2 regions of the Berryella intestinalis genome follow, and region 1 is predicted to be linked to the other one. Evidence: predicted binding sites of a transcription regulator. Region 1 holds the regulator's gene; the other holds the start of a gene.
What was found. Region 1 encodes LexA, which represses DNA repair genes until DNA is damaged. Its sites were predicted from a motif close to CNAACANNTGTTNG; they were not measured.

Region 2: JI75_RS07030 (replication-associated recombination protein A) is a predicted target of LexA. The motif match lies at 3,277-3,290, and genes of this name have one in related genera.

Annotation. Positions count from the first base shown of each region.
Region 1 covers NZ_CP009302.1:901,930-909,680, reverse strand. The annotation lists gene JI75_RS04065 (thiamine pyrophosphate-dependent enzyme) at 1-556, shown strand, start outside; gene JI75_RS04060 (indolepyruvate oxidoreductase subunit beta) at 569-1,153, shown strand; gene gluQRS (tRNA glutamyl-Q(34) synthetase GluQRS) at 1,160-2,089, shown strand; gene JI75_RS04050 (prenyltransferase) at 2,108-3,055, opposite strand; gene JI75_RS04045 (acyl-CoA thioesterase) at 3,225-3,671, shown strand; gene JI75_RS04040 (hypothetical protein) at 3,820-4,416, opposite strand; gene dut (dUTP diphosphatase) at 4,556-4,993, opposite strand; gene nrdR (transcriptional regulator NrdR) at 4,993-5,442, opposite strand; gene JI75_RS04025 (hypothetical protein) at 5,541-5,927, opposite strand; gene lexA (transcriptional repressor LexA) at 6,032-6,673, shown strand; gene hflX (GTPase HflX) at 6,725-7,751, opposite strand, start outside.
Region 2 covers NZ_CP009302.1:1,597,036-1,604,786, reverse strand. The annotation lists gene JI75_RS07050 (heme-binding Shp domain-containing protein) at 1-367, shown strand, start outside; gene isdE (heme ABC transporter substrate-binding protein IsdE) at 357-1,391, shown strand; gene JI75_RS07040 (FecCD family ABC transporter permease) at 1,394-2,389, shown strand; gene JI75_RS07035 (ABC transporter ATP-binding protein) at 2,379-3,185, shown strand; gene JI75_RS07030 (replication-associated recombination protein A) at 3,303-4,610, shown strand; gene JI75_RS07025 (hypothetical protein) at 4,707-5,360, shown strand; gene JI75_RS07020 (AI-2E family transporter) at 5,373-6,809, shown strand; gene alaS (alanine--tRNA ligase) at 6,910-7,751, shown strand, end outside.

The sequences.
Region 1 (7,751 bases):
GCAGCATCGACCCGTCGTGGGCATCATCGGTGACTCGACGTTCGCCCATTCGGGCCTCTCGTCCCTCATCTCGACGGTGTACAACCGGGGGAAGGGCACCGTCTGCATCCTCGACAACCGCACGACGGCCATGACCGGGCGCCAGGGCAACCCCTTCAACGGGGAAACCCTCCAGGGACGCCCCAGCAGGGAGCTCGACCTCGTCGGGCTGCTTCGCGCGATCGACGTCGACCATGTTTTGGAAGTGGACCCGCACAACGCCAAGGCCGTGCGCGCTGCGCTGCGCACCGCGACCAAAGACCAGGCCGACGAGCTGACCGTCATCGTGTTCAAGGCGCCGTGCGTGCTTTTGAGCAGGGACCGGCGTCCCAACTACTTCATCAACGGCAACTGCACCGCCTGCGGGGCCTGCACCTCCATTGGGTGCCCCGCTCTGTCCAAAGACCCTGAAAGCGGCCTGGCTTCGATCGACCAGTCGCTGTGCGTCGGGTGCGGGCAGTGCGAGCAGTACTGCCATTCGAACGCCATCGAGCAGCTGACCGGCCTTTCGGCCTAGGAGGGAAGTCCTATGAACGCGCGCACCGTCCTTCTTTGCGGAGTCGGGGGGCAGGGGACCATCCTCGCCGCCGACCTGCTTGCCCGCGCCGCTCTGGCGGCCGGCCTCGAAGTGAAGGTTTCCGAGATCCACGGGATGGCCCAGCGAGGCGGCGCCGTCACCACGGTCGTCCGCTTCGGCGAAAGCGTCTCCACTATGGTCGCCGATGCCGGCATGGCCGACTGCGTGGTCTCCTTCGAGACCACCGAGGCCCTGCGCAATGCGCCGTACCTGAAAGAGGGGGGATACCTCCTCGTATCCGACGAGACCATCAAGCCCCTGCCCGTCGCCTGCGGACGCGCGTCCATGCCCGCGCAGGCCCGAACGAAACTCGAGCGGCTCGGCGCGGTGATCGTTCCCGCCACGAAGATCGCCCGAGAGGCCGGCAATCCGAAGACCGTCAACGTCGTCCTTCTAGGGGCGCTCGAAGCGCGGCTCGGGTTCGGGCGCGACGCTTGGATACAGGCGATCGAGGGGAAGGTTCCCCCCAAGACCGTTGAGGCCAACACGCGGGCATTCGACCTCGCGCTGGAATTCGCCCAGGGCGATCTGGGTTAGCAGACCGTGACCGTCGTCGGCCGCTTCGCGCCCAGCCCGACGGGGCGCATGCATGCGGGAAACATCTACGCCGCCCTCCTTTCGTGGCTGATCGTCAGATCGCAGGGGGGCAGCATCGTTTTGCGCATCGAGGATCTCGACCGAGAGCGGTCGAAGCCCTCCTACGCCGACCAGATCATGCGGGACTTCGAGTCGCTGGGACTCACCTGGGATCGGGGGCCTTTCTACCAAAGCGGGCGCGACGACGCATACCGCCTCGCGTTCGATGCCCTCTCGCAGAAAACGCGCGTCTACCCCTGTTTCTGCACGCGCGCCGATCTGCGCGCTGCGTCGGCCCCCCATGCCGGCGAGCGCTACGTGTATGCGGGAACCTGCAGGGATATCCCCTCGAGCGAGGTCGAGCGCAGATCGAAACTGCGGGTCCCGTCCTGGCGGGTGTTCGCCCCGGATGCTGTTTATCGGGTGAACGACCTGGTCCAAGGATCATTCGAGCAGAACCTCGCAACGGATTGCGGGGACTTCGTCGTGCGGCGAGCCGATGGGTCCTTCGCCTACCAGCTCGCCGTCGTTGCCGACGATTTCTACCAGGGGGTTACCTGCATCGTGCGCGGTTGCGACCTGCTCTCGTCGACCCCGCAGCAGATGTACCTGCAAAACCTGCTGGGATTCGGCAACCCCTCCTACGCCCATGTCCCCTTGCTGGTCGATGCGAGCGGGCGACGGCTCTCCAAGAGAAACCGGGACGCATCGTTTGACGAGTTGATCGCCCGATACCGGACCCCCGAGGGCATCATCGGGCACATAGCCTATATCGCGGGCGTTCTGGAAGACGACGAGCCGGCCCCTCCGGCCGCGCTGCTTGCAAGGTTCGACCTCGACCGATGGAAGCGCCGCCTTAAAGCGCGGGGAGGAATGGCGCAGCTGGAGTGGCGCTGAAAAGCCGGCTCGGAACCGCTACAGCGACAGGTCGACCGAGGCCGACAGCAGGATCGCCGCCGAATAGAACGCGCCCAGCACGATGTTCACCGTGAGGATCTGCGGCATCGACTGGAGGCGCCGCTCGGGGGTGAGCGGGTTTCGGAACAGCGCCTGGAAAAGGGGCAGAGAACCCAGCACCATGAACGGCATCACGATCAGCCCTTTGGGGAACCACACCGCCAAAACGGCCAGCATCGCAACGACGCTCGCGACCGCAAGCGCGTGGTACAGCGATCGCGCCCGCTCGCGCCCGAGTGCGATCGCCAGGGTCCTGCGCTGCGCCGGAACGTCGCGCTCGATGTCGCTGATGTTGTTGGTGAACATGATCAAGCCGACCAAGAGGGCCAACGGCGCGCTCCATACGAGCACGAGCGGCTCGACCGATCCGGTAAGCGCCTGCACGACGGCGAAGGGCACCAGAGCGCCCATGACGACGCCGCTTACCGCCTCTCCGAGCGGCAGATAGGAGAGGGGAGTCTTCCCAGCCGAGTACACGACGACGAAGAAGGCTCCGATCACCCCGATCAGCAGGGGAAACAATCCCGCCTGCACGATCACGTAGATACCGAGCGCGAATGCGGCGGCCACGAAGCCCACGGCGAGCCTCAAAGCGCAGCGGGGGTCCACGTCGTTGTAGACCAGGACCGAGTCGCTGGGATCGACGTAGTCGTCCTCGCTGTCCGTCCCCTTGATGCAGTCGTAATAATCGTTGAAGGTGTTGGCCGCCGATTGGAACAGCACGACGATCGCCAGCATGGCCAAAGACAGCGACACCGAAAGCGACTCGACCCGCGTGGCCGCCATGCACACGGCCGCCAGCGTGGGGAGGATGGCGGCGGGCCAAGTATGCGGGGCCGCCAGCTCGAGGGCCATTTTCGCCGTCAGCCGCCCCGTATTACCGCTGGTTCGATCATGAGTGTTCAACGCTTTACCTCCCTTGCTGCATACCGATCCATCATGCCACAACCGCATCCGCGAATCCTCAATCGGATAAGTTAAATTATGGAATGATGAGGGTAGATCGCCCCGGAAGGGCCCTTGTTTGTTCTCGGGCAATATAATGCTTGATGAAAAGCCATAAAAAGGAGAGATCATGGTCAAGGTAGTCGAAGTCCCGGTACGTTACGGGGAAACGGACTGCATGGGCGTCGTGTACCACGCGAACTATCCGCTGTACTTCGAGGACGCCCGCGAGAAATTCATAGCTGATCTCGGGTTTCCCTACGCAGAACTCGAAAAGCAGAACATCATGGCCCCGGTGACGGAGATGCATCTGTCGTATTCGTCGTCGCTGAGGTACGGGGACACCGCGCTCATCAGGATCTGGGTCTCGAAGCTCACCGCCGTCCGGGTCACATATTCCTACGAGATCTTCCGCAAGGGGATGGACCTTCAGTTCGAGCGGCCCTGCGTGACGGGGTTCACCACGCTGTGCATCGTCGACAGCGAAACGTTCGAGCCTTTGAACATGAGGAAGGCTTGCCCTGAGCTCTACGCCAAATACAAAGAAGCCGTCGAATGCGAGCTCGACGAAGAATAGGGTTTCGCCTTTGCACGGAATCCGTCGAAGGCGAGAGGGGAAGCGGGTCCGATCCGATGAGCGTGGGTCGGGCTCGTCTTTTCCTTCCTCCTAAGTTTACATAACATATATTATCAATCTTATAGGTAGCTTAGAGACAGGCGTGCTCTTAACCCCAGGTGGAGTTGCCGTCCGTGCCGGTTCCCGTACCGCGATCGGCCGGCAGATTAAGCGCCTGGTCCTGAGAGTTGAACACCGCGGAAAGGTCGCCGCTTTCGACTGCGTCCATGATCATGGGAAAAATCATGATCGCTGCGACGAGATTGATGACGAGCGCTATTCCCGAGATCCCTATGCCAACCGCCGCCTGACGCTTCAGAAGCTTTCCAACCAGCGGCTTTTCAGGATGTCCATCACCCACGCGCTTGAAATTGACGAACGAGACGATCCCGCACACCGTGCCGACGCTGCTGAGCAGAACGCCGCCGATGAACAGCGATATCGGTCCGGCAACGTTCGCGATCGTCAGCAAGGTGCGGCCTCGCTTTATCCGGACCCGATCCTCGTCGGTGGCGTTGAACGACAATCCGTTCATAAGCAGGCTTTCCAAGCTGGCCCGCGGATCCCGATCGAAATCTTTCGAGGGGTCGCTCCAGCCGTTCGCATCGTAGCCCTTGGGAGGCTCTGGTGCGCCCTGATCCCGCCCATCGCGCTCCTCGACGTCGGACGTACGATCCTCGTTGTCTTCGTTCTTCTTTTCAGCCATATTTTTCCTATAGTTTGAACTGGGAAAATACCGTGTAAAGCCCTCAGATCGATTCTAAGGGCCTGTATTTGATGATTCGAGTCCTAACACCAGAAATCACCTGAAACCAAGCGAGTCCATGCGGCGTCGGACCGAATAGCTAAACCCCGCTGCTTCCGAACCCGCCAAGACCGCGTTCGGAGGAAGGCAGTTCTTCGCAAGGCGCCAAAGTGACAACCGGTGTGGCCAAGATGGTGAGCTGAGCGATGCGGTCGCCGCGCTCGATCCTGAACTCGTTTTCGGCATCGATGTTCAACAGCGCGACTTTCAGCTCTCCGCGATACCCGCTGTCGACGAGCCCGGGAGCGTTCACGATGGAAATGCCGTGCTTGGCGGCCAAACCGCTTCGAGGCAGAACGAAGCCCGCATACCCCTCGGGAATGGCGACCGCCAACCCAGTCCCTATAAGCTTGCGCTCGAACGGCTTCAGAACAGCGTCCTCTGCCGATCGCAGATCCAGCCCCGCATCACCCGGATAGGCATACGCAGGGAGCTCGATCGAAGGGTCGAGCTTTTTGATTTTCAATTCGATACCCATTATCTGTTCAACTCCTCAAGCGCTTCGGCGAACTCCTCGACGCTATTGAAATGCTTGTACACACTGGCAAAACGAACGTAAGCGACGTCATCGAGCTTCACGAGGCGGCTCATGATCATCGAACCGAGATCCTTGGAGTACACGTCGGTCTTCGATTCGGAGCGCAAAGACGACTCGATATCATCGACCAGGCTTTCGATCTGCTCGGGCGAGATCGGGCGCTTAGCGCAGGCGATCAGCAGGCCCCGCATCAGCTTGTCGCGATCGTACGCCTCAGACGACCCGTCGGATTTGATAACCATGAACGATGTGTCGATGAGGCGCTCGTACGTTGTGAAACGATTCCCGCATTTAAGGCACTCGCGCCGACGGCGGACCGAGGTCCCGTCGTCCGAAGGACGGGAATCCACGACCTTCGATTCAAGATTTCCACATGCTGAACAGCGCATATCGCTCCTTTGCTTCGGTCCTCCTAGAGTACCATGCAACGAGCGCGAGATGTTCGGCGGACAACCAAGCCCATAGAGAGCGCAGGGATTCGGAGCGCTTAGGCTCCGAGAAACATCCCGAGAGAGGCGAGCAGCACCAGGCCAGCGCCCAAAACCAGGGACTGACCCTTAGTGAGCAGGCCGAACGACACTCCGCGGGCATCTTCGTAAGCGATGCTGCACACAGCATCGCTGCAGCCGAGCACCGTCGTGTCAAGAAGACCGTCGACGACCGACTTCGCTGTGCGGCCGACCGCCGGTTCCGCGGAATACGACGGTAAGGCGCTTGAACCCTGATGCCGACGATCGGGCTGCATGGTTTCAGAGCCCCGTTCCGCGCTCCGCTTGATATCGTTGAACGAGATTATCTTCCCGTACCGAACGCCCTGGTACTGCAGAGCTGAAGTTCCCACCACCGGGCAGCGCTTGGAATCTTTGACGTTCATACCATGCCTTTCGCTTGCATAGAACCTTTGTTCGTGTTTATAATAAATCGAACAAAGGTTCTTGTCAAAGATTTTTCAAACAAATGTTCGTGTTTGGAGGAAACATGCCTGAGAAGCTTACGAAGAAGCAGCGCGCGGTGCTCGAATGCATCGAAGCGTGCATCCGCGAAAAGGGCTACGGCCCCACAGTGCGCGAGATCTGCACCGCACTCGACCTGTCCTCCCCTTCCACGGTCCACGTCCATCTCGGAGCGCTCGAACAGAAGGGCTACATCGAGCGCGATCCTTTGAAATCCCGCTCGATAACGCTCACGCACCCCGACGAAGAACAGCTCGTCGAGCCGACCAACATCATCGCACCCCGGTTCGGCAATGCGGTGGAAATCCCCCTCGTGGGAAACGTGGCTGCCGGCGAACCGATCTTCGCAGAGGAAAACATAACGGACACAATGACGCTTCCCACCGAAATAGTCGGAGACGCCCCGTCGTTCATGCTCTCGGTGCGAGGGGAATCGATGATCGAAGCCGGGATCAACGACGGCGATTACGTCGTCGTCAAAGAGCAGAAGGTCGCCAACAACGGCGAGATCGTCGTAGCGCTCATCGAAGACGGCGCGACCGTGAAGCGTTTCTACCGCGAACGCGACCACATTCGCCTTCAGCCCGAAAACTCATCCATGGAGCCCATCATCACCCGGGACTGCACGATCGTGGGCAAAGTGGTCGCGGTTTTCAGAAGAATATAGCGTTTTGTTTAATATGACAGAACTCAAGCTGAACTATTAATCAAAACTGAATTAAATAGCGTAAGGACGGAAGAAACGCTCGTGTGCGGGCGGAACGAACAGGGAGAGCCGCGTTCCCTGCTCGGTGTAGCTTTCGGACACAACGCGGCAGCGCTCATGCGCCAACGAGACCAGTTCCCCGCACGAAAACGGGATCTCGACCTCGAACAGCGCCTCGTCTGCGGAGGCCGCATGCGATACCACGGCCAGCAAGTCGTCCATTCCGTCACCTGTGGCAGCTGAAATGAACACGCCTTCCGAATAGCGCTTCCTGAACGCCCCCAACGTCGCTTCGTCCAGGGCATCGGTTTTGTTGAACACGAGCAGGCGCGGGATCTTCTCGGCTCCGATCTGACCGAGCACCTCGTTCACCGCCTCGATGTGAAACGACAGCTCGTCGCTCGAAGCATCCACCACGTGCAGGATCAGATCCGCGCCGTTGATCTCGTCGAGCGTAGACTTGAACGACTCCACCAGGGTGGTCGGGAGCTTCTTGATGAACCCGACGGTATCCGTGAGGGTGATGATGCGCCCTTCCGGCAGCGCAAACCGCCTCGTAGTGGAGTCGAGGGTCGCGAACAGCTTGTCGTCGCTGTAAACGCCCGCATCCGTCAGGTGGTTGATGAGCGTGGACTTGCCCGCATTCGTGTAACCCGCGATAGCGACCTTGAAGACGCCCGTGCTGTAGCGTCCTTCCCGCTGCACGCTGCGCACGCTTTTCACATGCTCGAGCTCGCGCTTGATCGACGTGATGCGTTTGCGCACCATGCGACGGTCCACTTCCAGCTGGCTCTCCCCCTCGCCGAATCGCGAGCCCACGCCGCCGCCCATGCGGTTGGAGGCGAGGTGGGCCCACATGCCGCGCAAGCGCGGGAGAAGGTACTGGTTCTGAGCCAGCTTGACCTGTAAGCGGCCCTCTTTCGTCGTCGCATGCAGCGCAAAGATGTCGAGGATCAGCGCCGTGCGGTCGAGCACCTTGATCGCCTTGTCGAAGCCCTTCTCGAGGTTCGCCTGCTGAGACGGCGTCAGCTCGTCGTCG
Region 2 (7,751 bases), 700 kb from region 1:
GGGCAATGCCGCCGGGTTCGTCGAGACGGTCGTGCCGGGCGAGGGGAGCGCTCCTGCGCCCTCTGCGGAAGCCGGTGCTTCCGAGCCTGCCGCCGATCGTGCAGAGGGCCAGCAGGCCGCCGTCGCCGAAGGGGCCGCCGCGTCGGGCGTGAAGGAGTACACGGGAGACGGCGCCGCGGTCAGCGGTTCTGCTCAAAACGATGCGGGCTCGCTGAACTACCCGGCCATCGTCGGGGGGATCGTCTTGGTGGCGGTCCTCGGCGGCGTTGCGGCGTACGTCGCGGTCGTGAGGCCCCGCCGTGCGGCCCAGGCGTCGGCCGCCGCAGCGGCGGCGGAAAGCGCCGGGGACTCGAGCCGTGACGTATAAGCTAGCGGAATGCGCACGCGGCGCGAAGCGGCGCATAGGGCTTGCGGCTCTCGGCGCGCTCGCCGCCTGCGCACTGCTCGCGGGATGCGTCAACCAGCATCCCGATCGGCCCTCGTCCGGTGAGGGCGACGGGTCGCCGCGGCTGGTTTCCACATCGGCCGCCGTCGTCTCGATCGCCGAGAAGCTCGACCTCGACCTGGTGGGCGTGCCCAAAACGTCGTCGGAGCTTCCCGAGCGCTATGCGGATGCGACGGTCGTGGGGCCTCCCATGGCGCCCGACCTCGAGGTCCTCGCGAAGCTCCATCCCGACTTCGTCATATCGCCCGTATCGCTGGAAAACGACCTGCGGCCCAAGTACGTCTCGATCGGCAAGCCTTCCATCTTCGTCGACCTGAACAGCGTGGAGGGGCTCTACGACTCCATCGCGTATCTGGGAGGCAGGTTCGATCGCGCAGAAGAGGCCCAGCGCCTCCTCGATGAGCGCGATCGGTTCATGGAGGGCTACCTGGCCAGCATCGAGGGCAAGCCCCGCCCGCGCGTGCTCATCCTCATGGGCCTTCCGGGGTCGTATCTGGCGGCCACCCCCCGCAGCTATGCGGGGAGCCTGGTGGCGCTTGCCGGGGCGGACAACGTGTACGCGGACGCCGAGGACGCGTTCGTGAACGCGAACACCGAGGATATGCTGGCGCGCGATCCCGACATAATCCTGAGGACCTCCCATGCGCTTCCCGACGAGGTTCTGAAGATGTTCTCCGACGAGTTCTCGACCAACGACGTGTGGAAGCATTTCAGGGCGGTGCGGGAGGGAAGGGTGTTCGACCTTTCCAACGACCGTTTCGGAATGAGCGCGACGTTTCGCTACCCCGATGCGCTGAGGGATCTGCGCTCGATCCTCTACGAGGATTCCAGCGGATCGGACGGGTCCTCGGCGTCTGTTTTCAAGGCCGATGCATCCGATTTGCCCGAGGCGGGGTCGGATGCGGACGGGGCTCCGAGCGCCCCTTCTGATTCGATAGGCGGGTAGGTATGATCGGTACGGTACGCAAGATCGTCGCGTTTGCGGTGCTGCTCGTCGCGCTTGCGGCGCTGTTCGCCGTCGCGGTGAACACGGGCACGCTGAAGGTCGGCCCGACGCAGCTGCTCCACGGGCTGTTCGTCGAATACGACGACAGCGTCGCCACCGTTTTCGACCTGCGCTTCCCGCGCATCTTCATAGCGATGGCGGGCGGGGCGGCGCTTGCGGCGTCGGGCGCGCTGCTGCAGGCCGTCATCAGGAACCCTTTGGCCGATCCGGGCATCATCGGCATCAGCTCGGGGGCCGGCTTCGCCGCCGTGGCCGTCACGCTGTTCGCCCCCGCGCTGTTCTACTTCACGCCGCTTATCGCGTGCGCGGGTGGATTCGCGGCGTTTGCGCTGGTGTACGCCCTGTCATGGCGGGGAGGGTCGCTGTCTCCCTTGCGCATCGTGTTGGTGGGCATCGCGGTGAGCGCGATGTTCTCGGGGCTGTCGGCGGCGGCGAGCACCGGTTCGGGAGGGGCACTGTCGGGCGCGGCGGCCCTGGTCGACGCGAACATCACTATGAAAACCTGGGGCGATCTGCGCGTGCTGCTCGCGTATGCGGCCCCCCTGCTGGTTGCGGCGCTTGTCGTGTGGAAGCGCTGCGACCTGCTGCTCCTCGAGGACAAGACCGCCCGCTCCCTGGGCGTCGACGTTGCGGGGAGCCGCCTGGGGATCTCGGCGATCGCGGTCGTGCTGGCCTCCATCGCAACGGCCGTCATCGGCCCCATCAGCTTCCTCGGGCTGATCGTGCCGCATTGCGCGCGCCTGCTGGTGGGCTCCGGGCATAAGTGGCTGGTGCCCTATTCCATGCTGCTGGGCGCCTTCGCGCTCCTTCTGGCCGATACCATTGGGCGAAGCGTGGCGGCTCCCTATGAGATCGGCGCCGCCGTCGTGATGTCGGTGATCGGCGGGCCCGCGTTCATCGTCTTGCTGAGAAAGGCTGGGAGCGCGTATGGCGAATAGTGTGTTCACCATCACCGACCTGGGGTTCTCGTACGGGAGCACGCGCGTGTTCGACGGTTTGAGCCTTACGGTGCCCGAAGGCGCGGTCACCACGCTGATCGGGGCGAACGGATCGGGCAAGACGACGCTGTTCAACCTGATGAGCAAGGGGCTGAAACCCTCGTCGGGCACGGTGTTCCTCCGTCGCGGGAACGTGGCCGACCTGCGCTTGCGCGATTACGCCAAGCTGGTGGCCATCGTCCACCAGAACAACACCGCTCCGTTCGACCTGACGGTCGAGCGGTTGGTCGGATACGGCCGTTTCCCCCATCGGGGACGCAGCCGGCTTCTCGGCGCATCGGGCGGGGAGGGCCGGCGCGCTTCGGGGGAGGAAGACGAGCGGATGGTCGACTGGGCGATCGGGGTGTGCGGCCTGTCCGAGGTTCGCTCGCGGACCGTCGCGTCGCTTTCGGGGGGGCAGCGCCAGCGGGTCTGGATCGCGATGGCGCTCGCCCAGGGCTCCAAGGTGCTTTTGCTCGACGAGCCCACGACGTACCTGGATGTGAGGTTCCAGCTGGATATCCTGCGCTTGGTGCGGCGGTTGAACGAGGAGTTCGGCATGACCGTCATCATGGTTTTGCACGACATCAACCAGGCCCTGCGCTACAGCGACCACCTGATCGCGCTTTCCCAGGGGAGGGTCGTCGGCCAGGGCGCGCCCGAAGACGTGGTGACGCCGCAGCTCATCGAAGAGGTGTACGGGGTGAGCCTCGACATCGCCCATGTCGGGGGCAAGCCCTTCGTGCTGGCCGTCTGACGGCTGCGGGGCGCCAGGCCCGGTTTTCGCCCGGTGCGTCCGATGCGCCGGGCGCATGCGCTTCCACAGCGGAGGCTCGTCGCCCAAAACACGAACATATGTGCTATAATCAAGCGCATGGATACTTTGTTCACAGAGCTTGAGAACCAGGCTAAGGAAAAGGTCGCGCCGCTTGCGGTGCGCATGCGCCCGCGCTCCCTCGACGAGATGGTGGGTCAGACCGAGGCATGCGGGGAGGGCAGCTGGCTGCGCACGGTCATCGAGCGCGACCGCCTGAGCTCCATCATCCTGTTCGGTCCGGCCGGGACGGGCAAGACCTCGCTTGCCCGCGTCATCGCGCAGAGCACCGCCGCGGCGTTCGTGGAGGTGTCCGCCATCGGCGGCACCGTGTCCGACCTGCGCAGAGAGATCGCCGAGGCCGAAAAGAGGCTGGGGCTCACCGGCCAGCGCACCATTCTGTTCGTCGACGAGATCCACCGCTTCAACCGCGCTCAGCAAGATTCGCTGCTCCATGCGGTCGAAAGCGGCGTGGTCGTTTTGATCGGCGCCACTACCGAGAACCCGTATTTCGAAGTGAACAGCGCTCTGCTGTCCCGATCGCGCGTAATCGAGCTCAAAGGGCTCGACGATACCGACATCTCCGCCCTGCTCGACCGCGCCTTGGCCGACGAGCGCGGGCTGCAAGGGCGCTACAGCCTCAGCGACGAGGCGCGCGATGCGCTGGTGATGCTGGCGGGAGGGGACGGCCGCGCGGCGCTCACCACGCTCGACCTGGCTTCGGGCATGGTGGAAGCCGGCCTCGCCGATGCTCCGGCCGAGATCGGCGTCTCCGCGGTTACTTCGGCGGTGCCCCACCGCAGCGTCCCTTACGACAAGAACAAGGACATGCACTACGACATCGTATCCGCGTTCATCAAGTCGATGCGGGGAAGCGACCCCGACGCCGCTCTGTACTGGCTCGCCCGCATGGTAGACGGCGGGGAGGACCCGAAGTTCATCGCCCGGCGCATGATGATCGCCGCGTCCGAGGACGTGGGCAACGCCGATCCCCAGGCGCTGCTGGTTGCAGCGGCCGCGTTCAAGGCGGCCGAGGTCATCGGGTACCCCGAATGCCGTATCAACCTCGCGCAGGCGGCCACGTACCTGGCGCTCGCCCCCAAGAGCAACGCATGCGAGGCGGGCATCGACGCGGCGCTGTCCGAGGTGCGCCACGGTCCGGTGCGCGACGTCCCCGACCATCTGCGCGATCGGCACCGCCCCGGATCCGAGGACTACGCGGACTACCTCTATCCCCACAACTACCCGGGCGGATGGGTGGATCAGCGCTATCTTCCCGAAGGTCTCGAACGCGGGGCGTTCTACCGCCCCTCCGAGCGCGGATGGGAGGGGTACCGCATCGACGGCACCCAGCGCGACCGCGCGTAGCGGGCCTATGAACGGCGCATGAACCGAGGGGCAATCAGCCGTTTTCTCAGGGGCGGGATGATATAGTGAGGTGTTACCGTTTTCAGGAGGCTTCCTATGGATGCAACTACCGTGCTCAGCGTGGCGCTGCCCGCCGTATTCGTCGTGGTCGGCATCGCCCTCGTCGTTTTGCTGATCGAGCTGTACCGCACGGTGAAGTCCCTGCGTGCGACGGTCGATGACGTGAAGAAGCAGATCGAGCCCACGCTCGAGCACGTCGAGTACATCACGCGCACGCTGCAGCCCGCTATCGACAAGGTCGATCCGCTGGTCGATCGCGTTTCGCTCACACTCGACGCCGCCAATCTCGAGCTCATGCGCGTCGACCAGATACTCGAGGACGTCACGACCATTTCCGACACGGCGTCCAACGCGGTGGCGGCGGTCGATTCGGTCACCAACGCCCCGATCAATGCGGTGAAGAGCGTTTCCGACAAGGTTCGCTCGGTCCTCCAGCCGAAGATCGTCAGCGACGAGACCGCCCGTCTCGGCCGGCAGCGCGCGGCGGCCGCCCAGGCGCTCGAGCAGCTGAAAAGCGAAGAGCAGAAATCGGGGTTGCGCGCATCGGTTCCGTGCGACGATCCCGCGGTCGAATCCGCCGTCGAGCGCTCCGAGGCCGACGCCGGCGCAACGGCTCCGTCGCCCAGCTCGCCGTCGAGCTCGGATGGTTACTTCCACTACGGGTCCTCTTCGCCCGAGAAGACGGCCTAGGGACGAGCCCCCATGCCCAGTCCCGTTGCCGACAAAGCGAAGCGCCTGCTGGACGCCTTGCCCTTGAAGGGCCAGGCGAACGACGAGGCCGCCCGCGAGGCGGCTCGCGAGAGCCTGCGCGCCGTCAAGGCGCAGCGCAGGTTCTTCACCGTGTGGGCCTGGGTGGGCGCCATCATCCTCGTCGTCGCGGCGGTCAACGCCGTGGTCGTGGTGTCCATTCCCGTCGGCATCATCCTGTGGACGGTCGTGTTCGTGTTCCTTTTGCGCACCCCCGTCGCCTTCCTCGAGAAGCGGGGCGTTCCGCGCCTGATCGGGACCATCATCGCCTACCTTCTGCTCATCGCGGGGCTGGGCGTCATCTCGTTCGTGGTCTTCTCTCCGCAGATCGGCATCAGCAACCAGTTCGCCGACCTGGTGGCCAACATCCCCGATTACTTCAGGTCGCTTAACAACCTGTTCAACGACCTGTATGCGCGCTACTCCAATTTTTTGCAGAACGACCAGGTGAAGCGCACGGTCAATGGGATCGCGTCGTCGCTCATCAACTGGACGTCCTCGCTTGCGGGGTCCAGCGCGGGGACCATCGTCGCGGCGGGCACCTCGATCGCCAACATCTTCATCACCGTCGGCTTCTCGCTGGTCATCGCGTTCTGGATGCTGGTCGACCTCCCGAACCTGGGAGCGGAGGTGCGCCGAGTGTTCGGCCCCAAGTACTCCGACGACCTGAAGATGCTCCACGGCAGCGCGACGCGGGTCATGGGCGGCTACATCGTGGGAACCGCCGTCCAGTGCGCCATAATCGGCGGGTGCTGCGGGGTTCTGTTCACCGTGCTGGGCATCCAGAGCCCGGCCGCGCTCGGGGTCATCACCGGCCTGCTCAACATCATCCCCATCGTCGGACCGTGGCTGGGCGGGCTTATCGCCGCCCTCATGAGCCTGTTCACAAGTCCCGTTACCGCGCTTGTCGCGCTGTTCGGGACGATCGTCATCCAGCAGCTGGTCTACACGTTCGTGTCGCCGCGCATCATGAGCAACGCGGTCGACATCCATCCCGCGCTCACCTTCCTGGCCCTGCTCGCCGGCTCCGCTATCGGCAGCACCACGGCGGGCCTCATGGGAGCTTTGGTCGGCGCCCTCCTGTCGATCCCCGTAGTCGCCCTCGCGAAGTCCGTTTTCGTGTACTATTTCGAGCGGAACACGGGGCGGCGCATCGTGTCCGAGGAGGGCGTCTTCTTCAAGGGCGCGCCGGTTTCCGAAGACGGGTTCGATCCCCTTTCCGATGCGACGGGCGAGGAGGTGGCCCAGGCCGAGCGCGTTGCCGAGGCGCTGAGGCAGCCCGAGGAAAGCCCGCCGATCCTGTCCGAGGAATCCCAGGTGGCGAAGGTTTCCATCGAGATGGACGAGGCGGGGTGCCTCGATCGGTCCCAGGACCGCCGCGAAGGCGTTTAGCGAAGCTGCGACGGCGGCCCTCGCCGGTTCGGGCTTTCGGAGCGAGTAAGGTAAGGCCATGCGAGAGCATGGGTACAGGCGATAGATAGGTAGTTGTTTCGTGAAATACATGACCACGGCGGAGATCCGCGAAAAGTATCTGCAGTTCTTCGAGGCGAAGGGATGCAAGCGCATGCCCTCGTCCTCGCTCATCCCCGACGATCCCTCGCTGCTTCTGACCAGCGCGGGCATGGTCCAGTTCAAGCCCTACTTCCTCCATGTGAAGGAGCTCGACCCCCAGTACACGGGGACCACGACGGTTCAGAAGTGCGTGCGCACCAACGACATCGACATCATCGGCACCACCGGGCGCCACCTCAGCTTCTTCGAGATGCTGGGCAACTTCTCGTTCGGCGCGTACTTCAAGAAGGAGATGTGCGCCTGGGCCTACGAGTTCTCCACCGAGGTTCTCGAGCTTCCCAAAGAGCGCCTGTACTTCACGGTGTACCTCGACGACGACGAGACCATCGAGATCTGGAAGAGCCTGGGAGTGCCCGAGGACCATATCACCCGCCTAGGCGAGGACGACAACTTCTGGCGCGCCGGCCCCACCGGCCCGTGCGGCCCGTGCTCCGAGATCTACTTCGACCAGGGCCCCGATTTCGAGGGCGAGAAGCCGGGTGACGACGGGGACCGCTTCCTCGAGTACTGGAACTGCGTGTTCACCCAGTTCGACGGGCAGGAAGACGGAACGCTCGCGCCCCTTCCCACCAAGAACATCGATACGGGCATGGGCCTCGAGCGCATGGCCGCCATCATGCAGGGCGTCCAGTCGAACTACGAGACCGACGTCATGCGCGACCTCATCAGCGTGGGCGAGCGCCTCAGCGGCAAGGTGTACAAGCAAGACGCCGCGTCCGACCTGTCGCTGCGCATCATCGCCGACCACAGCCGAAGCGTCTC